4 regions of the Brevibacterium sp. LE-L genome follow, and region 1 is predicted to be linked to each of the others. Evidence: riboswitches for the same ligand, from Rfam matches in the RefSeq annotation. Region 1 holds a riboswitch; each other region holds the start of a gene.
What was found. Region 1 has a riboswitch for thiamine pyrophosphate ahead of thiC (phosphomethylpyrimidine synthase ThiC). Riboswitches for the same ligand answer to the same signal wherever they lie in the genome.
Positions count from the first base shown of each region.

Region 1 (5,944 bases):
ACCTTCACCCCGGCCTCGACGAGGCGCAGCAGAGTGGGCAGACCCTCGGCGTGCATGCCGAGGTGGTCGATGCTCACAGCCGGCAGGGAGGCGATGCGGGAGGCGAGCTCGGCATCGATGGTGCGTGCGTCGATGTAGAGCTCCGCATGCCAGCCGACGAGGTCGAAGACCCGGCGGGCGAAGGTGTCGAGAGCCTCGAGAGCGGTGGAACCGCCACGGGCGATGTTGAAGCGCAGCGCCCTGACGCCGGCGACGTCGAGGGCACGGATCTGATCGTCGCTGGTCTCAGCCGGCAGCTGGGTGACGCCGACATGGTTCGGGCCGAGTTCGCGCAGCGCGGCGAGGAGATACCCCTGATCGAAGCCCTGGAACGAACCGGAGACCACAGCACCGCCGGCGACCTCGACTCCGACCTCCGCCAGGCTCTGCAGGCGGGATCGGTAGTCGGCGACCGTGAACGGGTCCGGCAGATAGCCGTTGTTCTCGATCAGCGGATGATCCGGGTCGATGATATGCAGGTGCGCGTCGAAAGCACGCTGAAGCTCTCCCATGGAACCAACCTACCGAACCCGCGCCCGGGGGCCGACAGTCGGCTCGGGAAGATACACCGTGCCGCCCGCAGCGAGGAACTCGCGGCTCTTCTCCCGCATGCCTGCCAGCGCGGCCTGCGCCTCGGCACTGCCGTAGGTGTCACGGATGTCCTGGGAGATGCGCATCGAGCAGAACTTCGGCCCGCACATCGAACAGAAGTGGGCGGTCTTCGCCGGTTCCGCCGGCAGCGTCTCGTCGTGGAACGCCTCGGCGGTCTCCGGATCGAGGCCGAGGGCGAACTGATCGCGCCACCGGAACTCGAACCGTGCCTTCGACAGTGCATCGTCTCTGGCAGTCGCGCCTGGGTGGCCCTTCGCAACATCGGCGGCGTGAGCGGCGATCTTGTAGGTGATGACCCCGGTCTTGACGTCGTCGCGGTCGGGCAGGCCGAGGTGCTCCTTCGGGGTGACGTAGCAGAGCATCGCCGTGCCGTAGCGGGCGATTTCGGTCGCCCCGATCGCCGAAGTGATGTGATCGTAGCCGGGTGCGATGTCAGTCACGAGCGGACCCAAGGTGTAGAAGGGGGCGCCGTGGCAGAGCTTCTGCTGGCGTTCGACGTTCTCGCGCACCAGGTGGAGCGGAATGTGCCCAGGGCCTTCGACCATGACCTGGACGTCGTGGGCCCACGCGCGTTCGGTGAGTTCGGCGAGGGTGTCGAGCTCGGCGAACTGGGCGGCGTCGTTGGCATCGGCGATCGAGCCCGGCCGCAGCCCGTCGCCGAGTGAGAACGCGACGTCGTAGCGGGCGAAGATCTCGCAGAGTTCGTCGAAGTGGGTGTAGAGGAAGTTCTCCTCATGGTGGGCTAAGCACCAGCCAGCCATGATGGAGCCTCCGCGGGAGACCATCCCGGTGACCCTGTTGGCCGTGAGCGGCACGTAGCGCAGCAGCACGCCGGCATGGACGGTCATGTAGTCCACGCCCTGCTCGCACTGCTCAATGACGGTGTCCCGATAGATCTCCCAGGTCAGAGCGTTCGCCTCGCCGTCGACCTTCTCCAGGGCCTGGTAGATCGGGACGGTGCCGATGGGGATGGGGGAGTTGCGGATGATCCACTCTCGGGTGGTGTGGATGTCGTTTCCGGTCGAGAGGTCCATGAGGGTGTCGGCACCCCACTTCGCGGCCCATCGCAGCTTCTGCACCTCCTCGGCGATGGAGCTGGTGACCGCGGAATTGCCGATGTTCGCGTTGATTTTCACAAGGAAGGCCTTGCCGATGATCATCGGTTCGGACTCGGGATGGTTGATGTTGTTCGGGATGATCGCGCGGCCGGCGGCGAGCTCCGAGCGGACGAGCTCGACATCGCACTGCTCGCGCAGGGCGACGAAGCGCATCTCCGGGGTGATGATGCCTTCCCGGGCGTAGTGCATCTGGGTCACGGTCCGGCCGGGCTTGGCCCGGAGTGGGACCGGTTTGCGACCCCTCCACTGCTGTGAGGGCGCTCCGCGGCGCACGGCAGCGCGACCGTCATCGGCGATGCGGTGTCCGCGGGCGGCGTAGGTTTCGGTGTCGAGGCGGCCCTCGATCCAGGGGAACCGCAGTGCCGGCAGTCCTTCCTCGGGGACGCTGCCAGGGCCGACGGTGCGGTAGACGTGGACGGGAGCGTTGGTCCGTCCGTCGGAGTCCTCGAGTTCGATGCGGGTGACGGGAACGCGGATGTCGTGCTCGGCATCCTCGAGCCACGCCGGAGAATGCGTCGGATACTGCTCGATCGTGAAATCGTTCGTGGAGTTCTTCGCATTGGGCACGGTGGCCGAAGCCGTGGCAGGGACAGGTGTTTCAGGGGTGAACGCAGTCATCTGCAGTCCTCGCTTCCTACGCCGGTATCAACCGGATCAGGTTCTACGGTCTCGGACGATCCAGTCCGATCTCAGCCCTTCTGCAGGGCTCCCGTGGGGTCGTGCAATTCGTATCACGTCGACAGCGGTGAGGACAAACCCCGCCGAGGCGGGGGTGCTTCCACGGAGGGTGCCTCCACGGAGGACAACAGCTCCAGCGAAACGACGCTGCCGCATCAGTTCTGCAGGAGCATCAGCCTTGGAGGAACGTCGTCGCGGCTCTGCCGAGGGCGACGACATCGGCGACCGCGACCATTTCGCGGGCCGAATGCATCGAATACAGGGCCGGGCCCACGTCGACGGTCGTCATGCCCAGGCGTGTCGCCGTGAGCGGACCGATTGTCGACCCGCACGGCATCGCATTGTTCGACACGAAGTCTTGGTAGTCGACGCCGGCGGCCGTGCACGCCCGCGACCACACTGCGGTGCCCACAGCATCCGTGGCGTACCGCTGCTGAGCGTTGAGTTTGAGCAGCGGACCGCCGCCGAGGCGGGGACGCACATGCGGATCATGGCGTTCCGGATAGTTCGGGTGAGCGGCATGCCCGGCGTCCGATGACACGCACACCGATGCCGCCAGCGACGCCAGATAGTCGCTGCGCGTCGAGTCCGGCAGCAGAGAGGCGATGATGCGTTCGGTGACATCGGCGAGGAACGGTCCGCACGCACCGGAGCGTGAGTTCGACCCGATCTCCTCGTGGTCGAAGGCGGCGAAGAGCGCAATGCCTTCGACCGAGTCGGCGTCGAGACTCGTCAGTGCAGTGACCCCGGCATGGACGGACAGAAGGTTGTCCAACCTCGGCGAGGCGAAGAACTCCTCACGTGCACCGAAAAGCGCCGGCTCCTGGGTGGGGACGGTGTACACGTCGTGACCGACCACCGCCTCGGGATCGACCTCGGCGGAAGCGGCGAGCAGTTCGATGACGTCGGCCTCGGCGAGATCGGCCAAGCCGATCACGGGAGCGGTGTGACGCTGCTTGTCCAAGGCCAGACCGTCATTGACCTGCCGGTCGAGGTGGATTGCCAGCTGCGGAATGCGCGCGATCGGACCGGTGCGGGCGAGCACGACCCGGCCGTCGGCGAGGCTGAGGCGACCGGCGAACGCGAGTTCCCGGTCGAGCCAGGAATTCAGCAGCGGACCGCCGTAGATCTCCACTCCGACCTGGCGCATGCCCTCGGCGGTGTATTCGTCCCCGGGTTTGAGTTTGAAGGCCGGGGAATCCGTGTGGGATCCGAACACGCGGAACCCGGGGACTGCCTCGGCGGTGGTCGTGGGATTCATCCACGCGATGATCGCACCGTCGCGGACGACGAAATGGCCGGATCCGGGCGTCAACGCCCATGCGCTCGCCTCATCGAGGCGGGAGAAACCGGCCTGCTCCAAACGGGCGGCTGCGGTGGCTACGGCGTGGTAGGAGCTGGGGGAGGCACTGACGAAGTCGCCGAGGTCGGCCGCTGTCTGCGCGGCGACAACCGGGTCCGGGTGTGATTCACTCATTTCCCCAGCCTATCGTTTGCGGTAGTTTGGATGACAAGGAACAAGGCCTCAGGCACCGGTCAGACATCGGTTCCGAGGGTAAGGCGGCGGCAGGGATCCTGCGCCCGCAACAGCAACGGCAAGGAGTGTTCGACGTGAACCAGTTCGTGACGGAGTGGAACACCTGGCGCGACTCACGGAACTCGGCACTGGCGAAACCGTTCGGCTGGCTCAGCGTCGTCGGACTGCACTGGCTCGACGTCGAGTCCACCTGGCCCGATGCCCCCGGCACCTTCACCGTCGAGGACGGCTGGGTCACCGTCGCCCTCGACTCCGGAATCAATGCCGGTCCCGCTGCCGAGACCTTCGACCTGCTGAGCCAAGCCGCCGGCGGCGGTGCGGGTGCCGGGACAGGCGGCGGTGCGGTCCGAGCGACGAGCCCCTCGGTGCCCAGCGACACCTCGACCCTGCCTGCTGTGACAGACCACGCCGCCACAGGAGCTTCTGCCGCTGACAACGCCTCCGCAGATGCCGGTGCGGCCGAGGCCGGAACCGCGGGTCATGACTCGGCCCCAGCCCGACCGCAGGTGCGTGTCGAGGACAACGGCTTCACCGCGAAGCTGCCGGCCGGGGGATCGCTCAACTGGTTCACCGTCGGCAATGTCCTCTACGAGCTCATCGACCGGGGCGGCCGCCTCGGTGTGCGTGTGCGCGATTCGAAATCGCCGCTGCTGGGCAAATTCTTCGAAGTCCCGGTCTTCGACCCGAACCCAGACTTCGTCTTCCTCGCCCGGTTCACCCGGTTCGACCCGTTCCCGACCCATACGATCGAAACCGCGCAGGAGGATCTGCAGCTGCAGACCCAAGCCGCGGGAACCGTGACCTTCGAAACTCAGCAGGGCGAGGTCACACTGCTTGCCACCGGGTGCCCGAAGACCGGGCTCCACCTGGACTTCCACGATGGAACGAACGGGGCAACCACTTCGGCGTGGCGGACGATCGACCTCGGAGTGCCGAATCAGGACGGCTCGCTCGTCATCGATTTCAACCGCGCGGTCAACTACCCCTTCGCGTTCACCTCGTTCGCGACCTGCCCCGCCCCGATCGAGGGCAACGTCGTGCCCTTCGAGGTCACGGCGGGTGAGCGGCGTCCCCCGTTCTTCTTCTCGGAAGCCGGGATCAACGTGCCGTTCCTGTTCTACGTGTGGTGGGACGAAGAGAGCGCCGAGGTGACCCGGCCCTGGTACTCCCGGTTCGGCCTCGACATCACGGTCCTCAACCCGAACCACGATGACGGTCGGGTCTCGCTCGTCGGCTTCGACGGAGTCGCGATGTCCGGCGGCGACCTCAGCCCGCTGGGGCGCAAGGCCCGATCGCGGCTCATCGACGTCGCCACCGAAGCGCTGACCTCACGGATCCCGGTCATCGGCATCGGAGCGTACTCGGCGTTCGTCATTCAGGCCCAGCGGGAACTGCGCTCGCAGCAGGGCTACAACGACGGCATCGAGGTCGAATACCAGGCGCCGGACGATCGTCTGCTCATCGTGATGAATAACGAACTCGAACCGCAGCAGGCCGGGTTCGATGTCGTCCACACCGACGCCAGTGGGCTGCTGTATGTGGAGATGCCCTTCGACATTCCGCTCGAATCCGAGCTCACCGAGGTCGAGGATTTCGAAGCCGCGCTGCAGGCCGACGCTCCGATCACCAGCTGGCAGGAATTCGACTTCCGCATGGTCCACCTCATCCGCGGCCACCGCTGACCACCCCCAGAACTACCTGACAGCGGCCCAGCAACTTCGCGCGAGGTTGCTGGGCCGCCGTCAGGTAGCAATGGGAGGGGGAGTGGTTACCAGATGGTCACGCGCTCCTCGGGAGCCAGGTACATGCCGTCGCTTTCGCTGACGCCGTAGGTGTCGTGGAAGGCCGTCATGTTCTTCACGACCTGATTGCAGCGGAACTCCTCCGGCGAATGGGGGTCGATCGAGAGCCTGCGGACGCGCTCCTCGGTGCGCATCTTCGACCGCCACGCTTTCGCCCA
Region 1 covers NZ_CP189759.1:3,886,944-3,892,887, reverse strand. Annotated here, with positions in the region: gene ACQE2J_RS17660 (amidohydrolase family protein) at 1-551, opposite strand, end outside; gene thiC (phosphomethylpyrimidine synthase ThiC) at 561-2,387, opposite strand; TPP riboswitch at 2,383-2,491, opposite strand; gene ACQE2J_RS17650 (M18 family aminopeptidase) at 2,620-3,924, opposite strand; gene ACQE2J_RS17645 (DUF1684 domain-containing protein) at 4,059-5,666, shown strand; gene ACQE2J_RS17640 (M13 family metallopeptidase) at 5,753-5,944, opposite strand, start outside.

Region 2 (5,944 bases), 1.6 Mb from region 1:
GCGAAGGGCGCGGGGCGACGATGCCGACGGGGATGACGTTCATTCCCACAGGCGTCTTCCTCATCATCACCGCCGCGGCTCTCATCAACCTCGTCCGCCGGCTCAGCCCGCCGAGGTGAGCCCGCCCTGCGGCAGGAAGACGGAGGCGTCCCAGTTCTGCATCGCGTGTGCCGAGGCCCAGAAGTGCAGTTCGTAGACACATGCCTGTTCGAACGCCGCCCGCATCCGTGCCGCCTCCTCGTCCGGGGCCTTCGCGAGTTCCTGTTCGAGGATGACCACGGCATGACGGGTCGATTCGTCGAACTCCGGTGAGTCATAGGTCTGCACCCAGGTCCGGTACGGGTGGTCATCGGCCATCTGACCGGCCTGCTCGACGAGCACCTTGCCCATGTGGGCGTATACCCAGAAGCACGGCAGCACTCCGGCGACGCCTTCGCCGTAGGAGCGGCTGGCGGCCGTGGCGATGAGGAACGAGACGTAGCCGAGCGCCGTCGGTGAGGCCTTGGCGCCCGCGCTGCCGCCGGTGAGTTCAGCATGTGCGGCCGCCAGTCGCGAATCGGCGAGCAGCTCTTCGTGCATGCCTTCCTCGACCGTGATCGCCTCGGCTGCCGAGCCGGCCCAGAAGCGTGACTCGTCGCGGTCGACGGTCTTTGCGGCGAGGAAGGACATCGCCTTCGCGTAGCCGTTGAGGTAGATGCCGTCCTGGATGATGTAGTTCGTGAACGCCGTGACGTCGAGGCTGCCGTCGGCGAGCTGGGCGAGGAACGGCAGGTCTTCGATCTGTTCGATGATGGGGCGGACACGGTCCCAGAGCTGAGCGGTCTGGGGTCCGGCAGAGAAATCGACGGTCATGGGAACTCCTATGTACTCGTGTGACGTGCGGTTGTGATTCGTGTTGGTCAGATGGGGTGCCCGACCGTGCGGTGAGCGGTCGGTCAGGAAGGCTGCCCGCGGACGATGTCGACCTGATGGTCGACGGGTCCGTGTGCCCCATCCGAGTCGAGGCTGACCTGCCAGCCCGCGGCCGAGCTGAGAGCCCGGGCGAGGAAATCCAGGGCATTGCTGACAGCATCGCCGAGGAGCTCGGACCCGATCTCGGGGGTGCCGGTCACGGCCGCTCCCGCGCCCCCGTTCGCCGATGCTGCGCGTTCACGGCCGAGGACGGCCACCTCGGCGGTGATTGCGGCCGAGAGGGTGCACCCGGTTCCGTGCGTGTTCGCGGTAGCCACGCGGGGGTGGGTGAACTCGCGGACCGAACCGTCCCGGGTGGCGAGGATGTCGGTGACGTCTCCGTCGCTGCCGTGCCCGCCCTTGAGGAGGACGGCGCCGGGCCCACGTTCGAGCAGGCGAAGCGCCTGGTCACGCATCTGGTCGGGGGTCTGCGCTTCGGGTTCGTCCTCGGACAGGAGCAGGGCCGCCTCGGGGAGGTTGGGAGTGATGAGGTCGGCCACGGGCAGCAGGTGGGTGCGGACCGCGTCGACGGCGTCGGACTCGAGGAGGCGATGGCCCGAGGTCGCGATCATCACCGGGTCGACGGTGTAGAAGCCGAGCAGGCCTTCGGCGGCGCGGGCGACGACGAGGTCGACGAGGGATCGGCCGCCGAGCATCCCGGACTTCGCGGCGTCGACGGGCATGTCTTCGAGCACGGAGTCGAACTGGTCGGCGACGAAGTCATCGTCGATCGGGTAGACCCGAGACACCCCGTGCGTGTTCTGGGCGAGGAGGGCGGTGATGACGCTCGTGCCCAGGGTCTTGCGCGTGGTGAAGGTCTTGAGGTCGGCGTGGATTCCGGCTCCCCCGCTGGGGTCGGTGCCGGCGATGGTCAGCGTGATCGGCGGGCGCGTGCTCATGCCTGGCCGCCGGCGGTGCTGCCTGCGCTGTCCGCGCGGCCGTCGTGATCGCGTCCCGCGAACGCCGACAGCAGGTCTTCGGCGGCGGCCTTCGGATCATCGGCCAGGCAGATCGCCGAGACCACGCAGATCCCGATCAGCCCGCGTCCGCTCAGGTCAGGAGCTCGGTCGGCGGTGATTCCGCCGATCGCCACGGCGGGGATGCCTGCCTCTGCGACCAGTTTGCCGAGGCGGTCGGGTCCGATGCCGTCGGGTGCGTCGGCCTTCGTCGTGGTGTCATAGACCGGACCGATGCCGACGAGGTCGACGACGCCGGTGTCCCGGGCGGCGGCGAATTCGGCGCTGGTGGCGGCCGAGAGACCGATGAGCGGTGCCTCACCCACGACGGCGCGCACCTCGGTGACGGTGGTGTCGGTCTGGCCGACGTGGATGTGGATGGTCTCGCCCTCGTCGATGAGGCGGCGGGCCACCTCAACGCGGTCGTTGAGGACGACGGGCACGATGCGGTCGGTGCCGCGGGTGGCGGTGTCGACGGCGGCGATGACCTGACGGGCGAGCGAATAGAACTCGCCGTCATCGATGTCTTTGTCGCGGACCTGGATGATGCCGACTCCCCCGGCGACCGCGGCCTGGACCGTCTGGGCAACGGTGCGACCGGCCGCCTCACATTGGGCGGAGTCGGTGACGAGGTAGAGGCGGGTGTCGATGCCGACGAAGCGGTCGGTGTCAGCAGCGTTGCGCAGATCGTCGGTGATGTGCGCGGATCCGGCGGTCATGCCCGCGCGCCTTCGTCCGCGGCGAGTGTGTCGAGGCTGACCCTGGCCTGTGCGAGCCGGTCGTCGTCGACGGCGTGGAGTGCGTCGAGGAAGTTCACCGAGTAGCTGCCCGGTCCTTTGGCTCCCTCGGCGGCGTCTTCGCCGGCGACCGCGAAGTGGGCGTGGGCGGCGACGACGGCTTCGAACCTCGCCGAGGCGGCCTCACCGCTCGTGGTGTGTTCCGATGCGTTCACCGCCGAGGCGTCGGCGTCGGGATCGGCGAGTCCACCGCGAGCGGCGGCGAGGTAGGCGGCGGTGACGGCTCCGAGCGAGCAGCCGGTGCCGATGACCAGCGGCATGTATTCGTGGCCGCCGGCGATGCGGGCGACATGGTCGGCGCCGTCGATGTGGGCGACGATCGCGTCCGTGGGTCCGGAGACTGCGACGATCGCCCCGGTTTCTCGGGCCAGCTTCGCGGCGGCGGGAAGGACCGCATCGACGTCATCGGTGGAGTCGACTCCGCGTCCGCCGAGGCCGACTCCGGCCAGCGCGGCGATCTCGGAGGCATTGCCGCGGATGGCGGTCGGGTGGTCGGCGGCGGCACGACGGATGCGGGAGGTGCGGAAGTCGACGGCCCCGACGCTCACCGGATCGAGGACCCAGGGCTTGCTGGCCGCGTTGGCGACGTCGATGGCGGCATCGGCGGCGAGCAGCTGGTGGTTCGAGGCGGTGCCGAAGTTGATGAGGACGCCGCTGGCGATGCCGGCGAACTGCCCGGCGTCGGCTTCGTGGTCGAGCATCGCCGGGGAGGCACCGATGGCCAGGAGCACGTTGGCGCTGAATTGCTGCACGACGGTGTTCGTGATGCATTGGATGAGTGGATTGCTTGCACGCAGTCGCGCATTGGCAGAACGCAGGTCGAAGTCAACCATGACGATCCCTTCGCTAGTATGGCCCAGATCAGGTTCGATGGGTGTTCTCTCAGCCTCGCCGAACTCCGCCTGGACTTCTCGGCCCGAGCGGAACGTCATGAGGCACCCCATGTCATTGGCTTCGACTCTATCAGCCCCGTCGGACACGAGCGACCCCTCAGCCCCGCCCCGGCACCTGCCCACGCCCATTCGTATCGGGTGCCTGTGTCAGTCAGTTCGGTGCGACCACTTCTCCTCAGGCATGCCCGGACCCTTCGAGGCGGTGACGGCGTCAGGTTTCCCACCACAGACATCGCAGCGGATCGAACTATGCACCTCACCCGAGCAGTCATCGTGCCGGTAGATGATCGGCCGCCCGGCAGGGGCTTGCCAACGATCGCCCCAGTCGGTGAACGCGATGAGCACTCCGCGCAGATCACGTCCCTTGTCGGTGAGATGGTATTCGACCCCGCCGGACCCCGAGTTCCGGGACATGATCCCCGCCTCGACGAAGCCATCGAGCCTGGTCGTGAGCACATTGGTCGCCACTCCGAGCCGTTTCTGGAAGTCGCCGAAGCGGGTGACTCCCGCGAACAGCGCATTCCTGATGATCAGCAGGCTCCACCGTTCGCCGACGATCTCGAGCGAGCGCGCAATGGAGCACACTTCGTTGTCATACGTTCTGCCCAGCATGAGAATGATTCTACCTTGATACTTGCATGATGAAAGCAGGCGTGGGATCATCACTTCATCAACTTGTTTGATGCAAGTTGGGATCGGCAGACAACGGCAAAGGAGCCTCGCCATGACCACAGCACATCCCACATCTACGCCCGACGCAATGTCATCGTCGGATTTCACCTTCACCTATGAGGTGCCGCAGTCACCGCAGGAGGTCTACGCCGCCGTGACGAATGTGCGCGGCTGGTGGTCGCAGCGCATCGACGGCGCGACCGACCGCCTCGGCGAATTCGTCTATACGGTGCCGCAGATCCACACCACTCGCGTGCAGGTCACCGAGCTCGTCCCCGGCGAACGCGTCGTCTGGAGGATCCTCGACAATCGTTTCGGAGCGGGTGAGGGCGTCGATGAATGGGCCGGGACGACCGTGCGCTTCGACATCGAGCCGGCCGGCTCCGGTGCCCGGCTGACCTTCACCCATGTGGGGCTGATCCCGATGCTGGCCTGCTATGAGGGCTGCGCACAGGGGTGGACGCGCAATGCCCACGACAGCCTTCACCGGCTCATCACCACGGGCGCGGGAGACCCGATCACTCCGGCAGTCGAAGCGAGTCTGCTCTCCGGCGCCTGACCGCCGGACCATACCCGAGGACGGACGGCTCTCGGCTAACCGCGGCCGACGTACCTCTGGCCGCGGCGGCTGAGTGCGTCGATGACGACGGCGGTGAGCAGGACGAGCGCGGTGATGATCTGCTGCGCATCGGAGTTGAAGCCGATGAGGTAGAGGCCGTTGTTGATGGCGCCGACGACCAGCGCACCGAGCACGGCCGCCCACGCGGTTCCGCGGCCGCCGAAGAGCGAGGTGCCGCCGATGACGGCTGCGGCGATCGCGTTGAGCAGGTCCTGCGTGCTCACCAGCGTCGATCCGGCGTTCGTCGTCACACCGGTTTTGACGAAGCCGAAGAGCGCCGCGAGCACGCCGGCGGCCATGAATACGCTGATGCGCACCCAGGTCACTCGGATGCCGGCACGTCGGGCCGCCTCGACCTTGCCGCCGACGGCGTAGATCGAACGGCCGTAACGGGTCTTGCGCAGCACGAGATCGATGCCGATGGCGATGACCATCATGAGGAAGAACGGCATCGCCAGGCCGAAGTCCTGGTTGACGAGGACGAGGAACCCGAACACGATCGCGGTCAGCAGCACGATGCGCACGATCACCGAGGTCCAGCTCGGAGCGTTGAGTCCCTCGCGGTGACGGCGCAGCTTCGAGTAGATGATGCCTGCTCCGAAGCCGATGATCGCGATCGCCCCGAACACATAGGCCCAGACCGCCGGGAAGTAGTAGCTGGCGAAATCGAAGGCGAAGGTGTCCGACATCGACAGGTTCTTCTGCGTGCCCAGGGTCGTCAGCGTCAGACCGGTGAAGGCGAGCAGACCGGCCAAGGTCACGACGAAGGCCGGGATGCCGACGACGGCGAAGAACCAGCCCTGGATCGCACCGACGACGAGGCCGAGCAGCAGCATGATGATCAGCGCGATCGCCGGCGGCACACCCTGCCTGACCACGAGCACTCCGAGCAGGGAGGCGGCCAGGCCGCCGAGCTGCGCAAGCGAGAGGTCGATCTCGCCGAGCAGCAGGATGAGGTTGATGCCCAGTGCCAGGATCGCGAGGAATGCGACCTGCGTCGAGAGGTTGACGAGGTTGGCCGGGGAGATGAAATTGCTGTCGGCGGTCTGGAAGACG
Region 2 covers NZ_CP189759.1:1,256,302-1,262,245, reverse strand. Annotated here, with positions in the region: gene ACQE2J_RS05660 (DUF1648 domain-containing protein) at 1-119, shown strand, start outside; gene ACQE2J_RS05655 (TenA family protein) at 103-852, opposite strand; gene thiD (bifunctional hydroxymethylpyrimidine kinase/phosphomethylpyrimidine kinase) at 936-1,850, opposite strand; gene thiE (thiamine phosphate synthase) at 1,847-2,626, opposite strand; gene thiM (hydroxyethylthiazole kinase) at 2,623-3,537, opposite strand; TPP riboswitch at 3,525-3,657, opposite strand; gene ACQE2J_RS05635 (winged helix-turn-helix transcriptional regulator) at 3,745-4,209, opposite strand; gene ACQE2J_RS05630 (SRPBCC family protein) at 4,322-4,828, shown strand; gene ACQE2J_RS05625 (sugar ABC transporter permease) at 4,864-5,944, opposite strand, start outside.
Region 2: another riboswitch for thiamine pyrophosphate. It lies ahead of thiM (hydroxyethylthiazole kinase); the one in region 1 lies ahead of thiC (phosphomethylpyrimidine synthase ThiC).

Region 3 (5,944 bases), 1.7 Mb from region 1:
GGGAGCACCTGCGGGCGCGCCCCGGTCAGGTGCACGGCCGCCTCCCACACTGCGACGAGCACGGTGAGGAAGACGAGCGGCACCCACAGGTTCGCCCAGGAGCGCGCCCGCACGATCAGTCCTGCAGGTACTCGTTCGTGAAGAACTCCGACCAGTCCGGCTGCTCGTCGAGCGGCTTCCCGTCGCGGTCGGTGAGCAGCCCTGTATCGAAGAGGAACTCGCCCAGCTCGCTCCAGTGCTCCTCGGTCTGCAGGCCGAAGTCGCCGTTCTCATCGAGCATGTAGCCTTCGGAGAGCATCTGCTGCCCTGCGACCAGCAGGTCCAGCTCGGTGAGCAGACCGGAGTTCTCCTCCTGCAGGATCTCCGCCGTCGCCTCCGGATCGGCGATCGAGTCCTCATATCCTCGGGCCAGCGCCTGCACGAAGTCGCGCGCCACATCGGGGTTCTCCTCGAGCCAAGTACCGTTGCCGACGACGATCACCTGATAGGCGTCGGGGAACCCGTAGTCGGTGTAGGCGAAGTTCTTCAGCTCGATCCCGCGCTGCTCAGCCTCGACGCCCTCCACCGCGACGAACGGAACGGTGAAGTCCACGTCCCCCGAATAGAGCGCCTCGTATGCGCTCGTGCCGAGCACGACAGTCTCGAAGTCGCCTTGACCGCCTGCGGCCTGCACGACACCCTGCATGGTGATCGTTTCGGCGGGGTTGTCGAAGCCGCCGAAGACGAGACCGTCGAGGTCTGCGGGGCTAGTGATGTCGTCGCGGTCGCCGAGCACAGCGACCTCGGTCGCCCACGTCTGCTGCACGGCGAGCACCGATGTGAGGTCGGCGCCGGAGGCGATCGACATGGAGGCGGTGTCCTGGAAGCTGATACCGAACTCCGCCTGACCAGCGTCGACGAGCACCTCGGGGTTGCTGTTGTTGAACGGCAGGATCTCGACATCGATGCCGGCGTCTTCGAAGTACCCCTCGTGCAGGGCCACGTACAGGCCAGTATGGTTCACGTTCGGGGTCCAGTCGAGCGCGAAACGCACGGTCGTGCGCTGATCATCGGCCGGGGCATCGTTGTCGGTGCCGGCGCAGCCGGTGAGGACGACGGTGGTGAGCGCGATTGCGCTGGCTGCGGTCAATGCGCGTCGGAATCTGGGTGAGATGGTCACGGTTCTCCATGTTCTGTTCGGGGAATGAGGTTTGGGAATCAGGGGCGGTTCGTGCTCAGCCCCAGGCCCGCACGAATCGGCGCGCGGTCGCCTTGGGGTCTTCGGCGGCGCAGATCGCGGAGACGATGGCAGCCCCTGCGGCGCCGTCGTCGCGCAGCCGGGCGATATCGTCTATACCGATGCCGCCGATCGCGACCGAGGGCACCGACGCCGCGGCCGCCAGGCGTCGAAAGCCGTCGAACCCCAGCGCCGGAGGATGGTCCGGCTTGGTGGCCGTGGGGCGGATCACGCCGATGCCGAGGTAGTCCACAGTGCCTTCGGGTAAATGCGTCACCGCTGCGAGGTGCTCGTCACTGTTCGCTGTCAGGCCGATCACGGCATCGGGGCCGAACTCGTCGCGCGCCGATCGCACGGCGGGGTCACCCTGCCCAAGATGCACCCCGTCGACCGGGATGCCGCGTTCTCTCGCTGCTATCGCGACATCGAGCCGGTCGTTGACCAGCAGCAGCGCGCGGCCCTGGATCGCTTCCGCCAGACGTTCGAGCTCACGCAGATGTGCATCGAAGCCGGCATGCTTGTCGCGCAGCTGTACGGTGCGCACCCCGCCATCGACGGCTGCCCGCACGGTCTCCGCCACGCCCCGTTCACCGCAGAGCGCACGATCGGTCACCAGGTAGATGCCGAGGTTCACGCCCCACCGCCCGGCGCCGTCTCGGCGCGCACCTGCTCCGACGCGCTCACCTCCGCTGCGCTGATCGCGTACAGCGCGTCGAGCAGACGGGCAGCGAACGACCCGGGCCCCGCCGTCTCTGCAGCGGCCCGCTCAGCGGCGATCCCGTACACGACATGCGCAGCAGCCACCGCCTCGACCGGTGAGAACTCACCACGGATGGCAGCGAATGCCGCGATCAGCGCACCCAGCGCGCACCCACCGCCGGTGATCTTCGTCAGCGGCAGATCGCCGTTTGAAACCCGGAGGATGCGCTCACCGTCGGTGACCAGATCCACCGGCCCAGACACCGCCACGACTGTGCGCAGGTCTCTCGCCAACCGCATCGCGATCGGTGCGGCCGCCTCGGTCTCATCCGCACTTTCGACGCCCTTGCCACCCGTTCCGGCCCCCGCGAGCGCGAGGATCTCGGAGGCGTTGCCCCGGATCGCGAACGGGTGCTGGGCGGCGAGCTTCTCGGCGAGAGCTGTCCGGATGGGCAGCGACCCGATCGCGACCGGATCGAGCACCCACGGCGTGCCCGCATCGTTCGCCACGGCGACCGCTTCCTCGGACGCCGCACGCTGCTCCGGGATCGGCGTTCCCAGATTCACCAACAGGCCCCCGGCGACACGGGCGAACGGTCCGGCCTCGCCGACGATGTCGACCATCGCCGGTGCCGCGCCGATGGCCAGCAAGGTGTTCGCGGTGAAGTTCGTGACCACCGAGTTAGTGATGCACTGCACCAACGGGGTCTGCGCCCTCAGCTCACCGAGCAGAACCGCGGATGATGAGACAGACATGAACTCTCGCTTTCTTCCACTGCGAAAGAAAGTCGATCACCATGACGGCACGCCGAAAGCGGACACCTGGATCGGTATCTCGAACGCGCTGAAGTCATCCGGACATTCCCTTCGCCAGTACGAACTGGATCAGGTTCGACGGGTGTGATCTCAGCCGCTGGGTGCGGCACCCCGTGTCACTGCCCACTACCCTAACGCATTCGGCCACAACTGGGAGCACTCCCGTGGAACGCTAGGGCCGCCGATGGTCAGGAGCACGGCAGATCCTGGCGGGGGCTGTCGACGGTGATTCGCCGACACTGAACCAGATCGGTGCAGCCCACGGTGTCAGGGACCATATAGAAAGATCAAATACCAACACGGGCAGCCGACCACGGCCCCATCCTGGTACAAAACCATGCGGTCGGCAGGAGCACGGAGACGCTGAGGACTACCAGCCTCTGAGGGGCTCCGGGTGAGATCGGCCGGCGGCATCGGCGCCCTCCACTCCTGCTGCACGGAACCCGCACCTCCGTCAGTACACGAAAAAAGCGGCGGGAGTGAACGCAAGACCTCGGATAAACGTTCCCTCGCAAAGAGCCAGCGACCGATGAGCAGCACAAATCCTCGGTAGACTGGTGTGACGTGACACGGGGTGCTGCACGGGATCTGCGGCTGAGATCACACCCGTCGAACCTGCTCTAGTTCGAACTAGCGAAGGAATGTCCAAGTGAGTGCTTCCACCTCTCCGTCCCGTCCGATCGTCGCGACGATCGCAGCAGTCATCCGTGGCGGCGACGTGCTGCTGGTGCGTCGCGCGAACCCGCCAGATGTCGGGCGGTGGGGCTTCCCTGGGGGGAAAATCGAAACCGGCGAAACAATTCAGCAAGCCGCCCTACGCGAGTTGCATGAGGAAACCGGCGTGCACGGTGAGGCACGCGAGGTGTTCACCGCTGTCGATGCCTTCCATCACGACGACTCCGGCACCCTCCTCCAGCACTTCGTCCTCGTCGCGGTGCGGTGCGACTGGCGAACCGGGGTACCCGTGGCAGCTGATGACGCGCTGGAAGCACGCTGGTTTTCAATCGAAGACCTCGAACACGGAGACCTTGCACTCAGTCTTGATGTGCGCGAAGTTGCCGAGACTGCCTTCCGGCTCGCGCAAAGCTCTTGAACTATCTCAATACGTTTGAATGATACCGAACGACGGAAAGAGGACAACTACTTTTGGAACCGCACGGGGTTCCTGGTAGATGCAGTGCGACACAATGCGGGTTCTGTCAGTTGATCGTTTCGTGACGATCCCAGAAGTCTCGCAGTCGCATAGCGAGAGATTCAGGGCGTTCTTCCGGTACGAAATGCCCGCAGTTCTCGATGATGCCACCTTCAAGTGGCGCGTAGCGTCGGTTGGTACGGATAGTCCACGTACCTGGTACTGGTGCTCGGTGGGAGTGGTACTGGCCCCGAGCGTGTGCTCGGGGCCGGCACCTGTCGTCCTGGCGGCTACTCCCAGTAGCCGTCGTCGGCGCGGGCTTGCTCGTGGCGGAGCCTGCGCATGTCGATCTGGCCGAGGCTGATCTTTCGGGCCTGGTTCGACAGCCGGTTCACGATCGAGTCCGCAGCGACTCGGTCCGGCAGTTCGGCCACCCAGTGCGCTGGCCCCGTCTGCGAGGCGATCATCGTTGGCAGCCGGTGTTCCCGGTTCGCCAGCACTGCGAACAGATCGCTGGCAGCGTCGCTGTCGATCCCGACGGTGAGGAAATCGTCGATCACGAGTAGATCCGTGTGCGAGAGGTCGTTGAGCAGCTTCTGGTGGGCGATACCGTCCCCGCGGGCGATCACCAACCTCCTGGCCAGGTCGTCCATCCGGGCGTAGACGACGGAGTGGCCGTTGTGACACGCCGCGATGCCGAGCGCGCACGCCAGATAGGTCTTCCCACCGCCGGTCGGTGAGGTGATCAGCAGGTTGGTGGGATCTGCTCGCCAGTCGTGTGCGGCGTAGCGACGCATCCGCACCGGGGTGATGCCACGATCCTCGCGGTAGTCGATCTCCGCGATCGATGCCTGCGGGAGGGGGAAGCCGGCGGCACGGATGAGCTTGTCGACCTTGTGGATCCGGCGCTGCTCGAGTGCGTCGTCGGTAGCGGTGAGAAAGATCTGCTCCGGGGTGAGCGTGTCGTTGGCTTCGTCGTCGATGAGTTCTTCGAACCGGGTCGCGATATGCGTGACCCGCAGCTGGCGGAACTTGTCGTAATCGATGCTCGTGAACGTCACCGGGCCTCCTCCCCTCCGGTCTCGTAGTGAGACGCGTCGCGCACGTACACATCGGGTCCATTCGGTGCGCTGGCTGCGCGTTTGCGTGTGGACGCGGCCGGGATCGGCGCCCTGGGTTTCTTCTGGTCGCTGTCGATCGCAGCCATGATGCGCTTCAGCGTCGTGTAGGTGGCGTACCCGCCCCGGTTGACGAGTTCCTGGCAGGCGGCCTCGAGCCGCTGCCGGTTCTGCTTTCCGAGTCCGCTCAGGATGTTCTGGCAGTCGAGATATCCCTGCGCCTCGATCGTCTGCCGGTCGAGGACCTGCTCGATCACCGTCACGGTCGCCGGGCCGGCGCTGCGGGCACGATCGGTAAACCAGCGCCTCGACCACAGGCCGTCGATGCCCTGATGCTGCTTGGGCACATGCTCGGGAAGCGTCGAGTACCGGCCCTTGCGGCCCCACAGTCTGGGGTGCTCACACACGATCGCGGTGCCGTCGAACACCGTCACCCGCGACGACGTCAGCCGGACCCGCAACAGTCGCCCGGCTAGCTGATAGGGCACGGAGTAGCGCTGGGAATCGGCGGTGACGTGGTAGTTCCGCCCTGCCTTGAGCTCTTTCCACTCGACCTCTTCGAACCGCGCATCGGGCAGCGGACCGAGCAAAGACAGCTCCTCGGCCTCGAATCGCTGCCACCGGGTCGTGTCGTCGGCCCGACGCAGGTCGTGGTTGATCTCGTCGACGCGCTGCTCGATCGCGTCGTTGAGCTCGGACAGGCTCGTCCAGACCTCGTCTTCGAGGTAGCCGATGACACGCTTGTTGACCACGTTGACGGCGTTCTCGGCCGCGGCCTTATCGCGGGGCTTGCCCGCCCGGGCCGGGACGATCGCGGTCCCGTAATGGTCGGCGAGCTGCTGATAGCGGGCGTTGACAATCCGCTCCCGGTCACCCTTGCGCCGCGGATGCGTCGACGTCGTCGGGTTGTCCGGGACCACCAGCTGGACCACGCCCCTGTAGAACGAGAACGCGCGCACGTGC
Region 3 covers NZ_CP189759.1:1,389,504-1,395,447, reverse strand. Annotated here, with positions in the region: gene ACQE2J_RS06250 (ABC transporter permease) at 1-113, opposite strand, end outside; gene ACQE2J_RS06245 (ABC transporter substrate-binding protein) at 116-1,159, opposite strand; gene thiE (thiamine phosphate synthase) at 1,215-1,850, opposite strand; gene thiM (hydroxyethylthiazole kinase) at 1,847-2,671, opposite strand; TPP riboswitch at 2,760-2,855, opposite strand; TPP riboswitch at 3,292-3,390, shown strand; gene ACQE2J_RS06230 (NUDIX hydrolase) at 3,381-3,824, shown strand; gene ACQE2J_RS06225 (ATP-binding protein) at 4,154-4,924, opposite strand; gene istA (IS21 family transposase) at 4,921-5,944, opposite strand, start outside.
Region 3: another riboswitch for thiamine pyrophosphate. It lies ahead of ACQE2J_RS06230 (NUDIX hydrolase); the one in region 1 lies ahead of thiC (phosphomethylpyrimidine synthase ThiC).

Region 4 (5,944 bases), 1.1 Mb from region 1:
ACCATCGAGGTCGACGAGGTCGATGCTCCCCGCCTCATCCGGTTCCGTTCGGATGGTGATCTGCGCGGCGAAGGCCTGTGGACCCTCACCGATGTCCAGGGCAGGACGGAAATAGATTCACTGTGGTGCGTAACGACGACCAGAACGATCGTCAGGGCGATGCGACCATTGTCCGGACTCATGCACGGTGCTGTGATGAGGGCCGGCGAACGGGGCCTCAGATCCCGCCTGACAGACCGGCCCATCATCTGAACTCACCGCCCTAGTCCGCCTGCGCTGACTGCAGCCGGTCGGCAGCCGACCACGCATCGATGCCGCCGGCGAGTGAGCGCAGACGGACTCCGTTCGGTGCCGAACCGGACAGAATCCCGACGGCCTCGGCGGACCGAGCACCGGACTTGCAGTGGAGGACGATATCGACCGGTGGCTCCGGAGAGACGGCACTGTCACTGAGCACCGTTGTCAGCGCCTCCCAACCGCCGTCTCGGATGCCGCCCAGAGGAAGATGCACAGAACCGTCGATAGCCGACAATTCGCGTTCCCAGTCCTCCCGCACATCGACGACGACCACCTCGGCGCGACCGGACCGGATTTCGTCGACGTCGATCTCGTCCGCCGAGGGGCCAGCCACCCCGCCACCGTCCGAATCCACGGCACAGGCGGCAGCCACCTCGGTGAGATCGGTGACCGTCGGACGATCGGGGTCGGGGGAGAACCGCAGTGTCGAATACTCCCCGGACAGCGCCTCATAGCGCAGCAGCCGACCGATGAACGGTGCACCGATTCCGCAGATGAGCTTGATCGCCTCGGTCGCCATCGCCGAACCCACTGTTCCGCACAGCACCCCGAGCACCCCTCCCTCCGCACAGTTGGGCACCGAATCAGGTTCCGGGATGTCCGGGAACAGGTCGCGCAGCATCGGCCCGTGACCCGGGACGAAGGTGCTCACCTGACCGGCGAATCGGAAGATCGTGCCCCACACCAGAGGAGTGCCGGTGAGCTCCGCAGCATCATTGGACAGGTACCTGGTCGCGAAATTGTCCGCACCGTCGAGGACGACATCGTGGGCAGCGAAGAGATCGAGCGCGTTCTCCGGGGTCAGCCGGCCCACGATCGGGTGGACCGTGAGCGTAGGATCCAGCCGTTCCAGCGCTGCTGCCGCAGATTCGGCCTTCGCTCGGCCCACATCGGCATCCCGGTGGATGATCTGGCGCTGCAGATTCGAGGCCTCCACCACGTCATCGTCGATGATTGTGATCGACCCGATTCCGGCGGCTGTCAGATAGCCCAGCACCGGAGATCCGAGCCCGCCTGCCCCGATGACCAGCACCGAGGCCGCACGCAGACGTCGTTGACCCTCGAGTCCGAATCCCGGCAGGCTCAGGTGTCGGGAGTAGCGCTCCAGCTCCTCCCGGGGCAGGGCCTCCACCGGGTCGACGAGTGGAGGCAACGACACCGCAGCCGCGGTCGAGATCTTGGACCCGGCACTCATCGTGCTGCCACCATTCCGTCGAACGGCGACGATGCCACTGCCAACGGCCGCTTCGGAATCCTTCCTGCCGCGCTCGCCAGGTGCCCGGCTTCCACAGCCAGAGCCATTGCCCGGGCCATAGCGTGAGCATCATGGGCGCGGGTGACGGCGGAGGCCAGGAGCACCGCGGTGCACCCGAGCTCCATCGCCAGAGCCGCATCCGAGGCGGTTCCGACGCCGGCGTCGAGGATGATCGGCACCTGTGCACGGGAGACGATGGTTTCGATGTTGTGTGGGTTGAGGATGCCCAGCCCGCTGCCGATGGGAGCGCCGGCCGGCATGACCACAGCCACCCCGGCATCCTCCAGACGTTTCGCCAGAGCCGGATCATCGTTCGTGTAGGCGAAGACCGTGAACCCGTCGAGGACGAGCTCCTCGGCGGCGGCGAAGAGTTCGACGGGATCCGGCAGCAGTGTGTCCTCGTCGGCGATGACCTCGAGTTTCACCCAGTTCGTCTCCAGCGCCTCCCGGGCCAATCGGGCAGTGAGCACGGCATCCCGGGCGGTATAGCAGCCGGCCGTATTCGGCAGGACCCGTATCCCCAAGCGCTGCAGCATGCTGAATACCGAGTCCCGGGACTCGGCGTCGAAACGGCGCATCGCCACAGTCGTCAGCTCAGTCCCCGAGGCCCGCAGTGCGTCTTCGAGGATGCTCAGAGAACTCGCCCCGCCCGTGCCCATCACGAGTCGAGCCGACATCTCCACGTCATCGATCGTCCAGGTCATCTCAGCCTCCCTGAACAGCGGTGACGATGTCGACGGTGTGTCCGTCGACCAGAGGGAAGCCGGACCAGGCTCCGCGACGAATGACTTCCCCGTCGACGGCCAGGGCCAGCCCTAAGCGTCCGCCGTCGGCAGGTGTCCCATCGGTGTTCAGTTCCCGTCCGGTGACGTGGGCGATGAGGTCGAGCGCCGAGGTGGCGCTCGACAGCTCATGATGTTCGCCGTTGAGGACGATGGTCGGTGAGTGTTCACGGTCGGTCATGAAATGCTCCTCGCTGCGAGATTGGTGGTGGTGTCTTCTGTGGTGAAGCGGAAAGGGGATACGGACTCGAGTGCCCCGTCGGGTGGCCAGTCAGACGAGGCGCCCAGGGCGAGTTCGGCACCGATCCTGCCGCCGAGCGGGCATAAGAGGATGCCATGTCGGAAATACCCCGTGCTCACGACACAGCCGGAATCGATGCGCCCGATCATCGGCAGGTCATCGGGGGACCCGGGCCGGGCGCGGGTGGTGATATCGGTGATCTCGGCATCCAGGATGCCCGGAACCAGTCGCTGCCCGTCATTGAGCAGTCGGTGGATGGCCCCGGCCGGGGTGCCGGAGAGTCCGTCTTCACGGGAGCTGGCACCGAGCACGATCTCTCCGTCGGGGCGAGGTACCAGGTAGACGGGGCGACCGTTGACCAATCCGCGGATGGTGCGAGTCAGCAGGGGAGTCACCTCGGCGGGGGCACGCAGTCGCAGGACATCGCCCCAGACCTTTCGGATCGGCAGTGCCGGCGCCCCCACGATCTCAGTGACGGCATCGCCGGCACAGATGATCACCTGATCGGCTTCGACGCGTCGGCCATCGGCCAGTCGGACACCCACGGTCGCATCGACATCCTTGAGCAGCTGGGTCACCCGCTGCCGAACGAGGGACACCTCGTCAGCCGTCAGGGCAGAGCGCAGAGCGGCGGAGACCCGACGGGGGTCGATCGACCGATCACCGGGAATGTGCACGGCCCCGGCCACGGAAGGCGCCAGCGACGGCTCGATTCGGCGAGCAGCACTTCCGGTGATCAGCTCGGTTGCGAAACCGGACTGCGACTGTGCCTCGCGCAGCTCCCGCAGCGCCTGCAGATCGGCCCGGTCACCGGCGCAGACCAGGGTCCCGGCATCTGTGAAGCCGAGATCGGCTCCGGCTGCGCTCGCCACCTCGGCGGCGAAACCCGGATACATCTCCGCCGAGGCCTGCATCAGCGGGTACAGGGGAGTCTGCCCCCACACCACCTCGGCGGCGGGAGCGAGCATCCCCGCGGCGGCATGGCTCGCTCCCCTGGCAGGGGCAGGGTCGATGATGGTGACTTCGGCACCGAGGCGGCGCAGATACCAAGCCGTGGACAGGCCGATGATCCCGGCACCGACGACGATGACTCTCACAGCTTCTCCCTCCGGCGGCATGATCCGCATCAGGTCTGACGGTCGGCTCTTACGCCCTCTCAGCCTCTTTGGGAGGCTCCCGCGAACTCCTCTACTCTATGACCATGACCACACAGATGCCACCGCGTACCGCAGCGCGGCAGACGAAGAGAGCCTGGCGGGAGGCCCGATTGGCCGAAGCGTCGCTCTACCTGTGCACCGACGCCAGGACCGCTCAAGGTGACCTCGCCGAGTTCCTCGACGCCGCCTATTCCGGGGGAGTCGACATCATCCAACTGAGGGACAAGAGCCTCGAAGCCCGCGCCGAGATCACAGCACTGGAGGTCCTCAGGGACGCCGCGGCACGGCACGGCAAGCTCTTCTCCGTCAATGACCGCGCCGATGTCGCACTGCTGACCGACGCCGATGTCTTCCACGTCGGACAGGGAGACCTCACCAGCGTCCAAGCCAGAGCCGTGCTCGGCCCCGACGTCATCCTCGGCCGCTCCACACATTCTCTCGACCAGGCGCTCGCCGCCGAGGCAGACCCGGAGACCGACTATTTCTGTGTCGGACCGGTATGGGAGACCCCGACGAAACCCGGCCGTGCCGCTGTGGGGACGGAGCTGCTGGAAGCCGTCACCGCTGAGGCGGCCACACCGTGGTTCGCGATCGGCGGGATCTCGGCCGGGGAGAGACTGGAAGCGGTCCGGCAGGCGGGCGCGAACCGTGCCGTCGTCGTCCGCGCGATAGCCTCGGCAGAGGACCCCGCTGCGGCCGCTCGGGGGCTCAAGGAGGAACTGAAATGACTGAATCAGCCGGCAGCGCAGCCTCGGGAACCGATGCCCGGCCCGACCTGTCGATCCTCATTGCCGGGGCAGGCGCCACCGGGGGAGCGTTCGGCACCTATCTGCACGAGGCCGGTCGCAGTGTCACCTTCCTGCTGAGGCGCGCGCGGGCAGAGGCGATCCGCTCGGAAGGGCTGCGCTTCGCTGCTCCGGACCATGACCGGACGAATCAGGTCCGTGTGGTCACCGCAGAGGAACTCAGCGCCGCACCGCAGACCTACGACCTCGTCATCGTCGCGGTCAAAGCGGGCGGCCTCGACTCGGTCATCGACGATATCGGACCGGCTGTGGGAGAGCAGACGACGATCGTCCCGTTCCTCAACGGCATGGCCCAGATCGAGAAGCTGCAGAACCGGTTCCCCGGTCAGGTGCTCGGCGGATTCGTCAAGATCGTCGGCACCATCAGAGACGGTGCCGTCGTCCAACTCACCGATCTGGCCGTGATGACCATCGGCGACCTTGACGGAGCAGACGTGCCGACCCGAATCGTCGAAGCACTCGATGTGCCAGGGTTCAGACTCCAGACCATCGACGGAATCATCGACGGACTGTGGGAGAAGTGGACTTTCATCGCCGCGGCGGGAGTCGTCACCTGCCTGTTCCGTGCTCCGGTCGGGGCGATCATGGATGCCGGAGGCAGACCGCATGTGCATGCCATCGTCGATGAACTCGAAGCTGTGGCCGACGCGGCCGGACACCCGGTGTCAGAGCAGTCCCACGCCATGACGCTGAAGATGCTCACCGAAGACGGATCGGCCTTCACCTCTTCCCTCTACCGGGACGTGACAGCAGGGCTTCCGAGCGAAGCGGAGCACATCCTCGGCGATCTGGCGCTCAGAGCAGACGAGCTGGGAGCAGCGACTCCGCTGCTGGACCTCACACTTGTGCAGCTGCGGGCAGGCGCAGCCCAGCAGCGGCCCTGACTTCTGCCATACCCGTTCGCAGCATCGCCAGATACGGCTCCTGCGGCTGGGCGTGTTCGGCATCGGCTGAACCATGGGCGGCGGTGAACGTGACCATGGGGACGCCGTCGGCATCGTCGAGGACGAGGAGGGTCTCGTATCCGCCCGGACCCACCGAATAGGAGCTGCCGGCGGGCAGATCGAAGACGAGGTGTTCCAACGGACTGTCGGGTTCGGGCCGGCGGTTCATCTCTTGGGCCGCCACATCGGCGAACTGCGCGGCGGTGATGAGGTAGGCCTTGGCCGGAGTCGGTCCGGGCACGGAATGATCGTAGAAGGCCATTCCGCCGCCCCAGACCTTCGACTCGCCGGCGAAGTAGATCGTGCCGGGCAGTTCGATCCCGGCCTCGGCTTGAGGCAGTGTCGCGTCTCTGGCACCCGGATAGGTCACCATCGCCCCGGGCGGTCGTCCGCCCTGCAGATAGCAGGCGAGCCGATCGCGGGCCATGTTCGAACCGTAGCTGACGTACCACACATGTGTTT
Region 4 covers NZ_CP189759.1:2,809,566-2,815,509, reverse strand. Annotated here, with positions in the region: gene ACQE2J_RS12740 (SRPBCC family protein) at 1-252, shown strand, start outside; gene ACQE2J_RS12735 (ThiF family adenylyltransferase) at 263-1,492, opposite strand; gene ACQE2J_RS12730 (thiazole synthase) at 1,489-2,256, opposite strand; gene thiS (sulfur carrier protein ThiS) at 2,258-2,515, opposite strand; gene thiO (glycine oxidase ThiO) at 2,512-3,672, opposite strand; TPP riboswitch at 3,662-3,765, opposite strand; gene thiE (thiamine phosphate synthase) at 3,777-4,460, shown strand; gene ACQE2J_RS12710 (ketopantoate reductase family protein) at 4,457-5,422, shown strand; gene ACQE2J_RS12705 (DedA family protein) at 5,376-5,944, opposite strand, start outside.
Region 4: another riboswitch for thiamine pyrophosphate. It lies ahead of thiO (glycine oxidase ThiO); the one in region 1 lies ahead of thiC (phosphomethylpyrimidine synthase ThiC).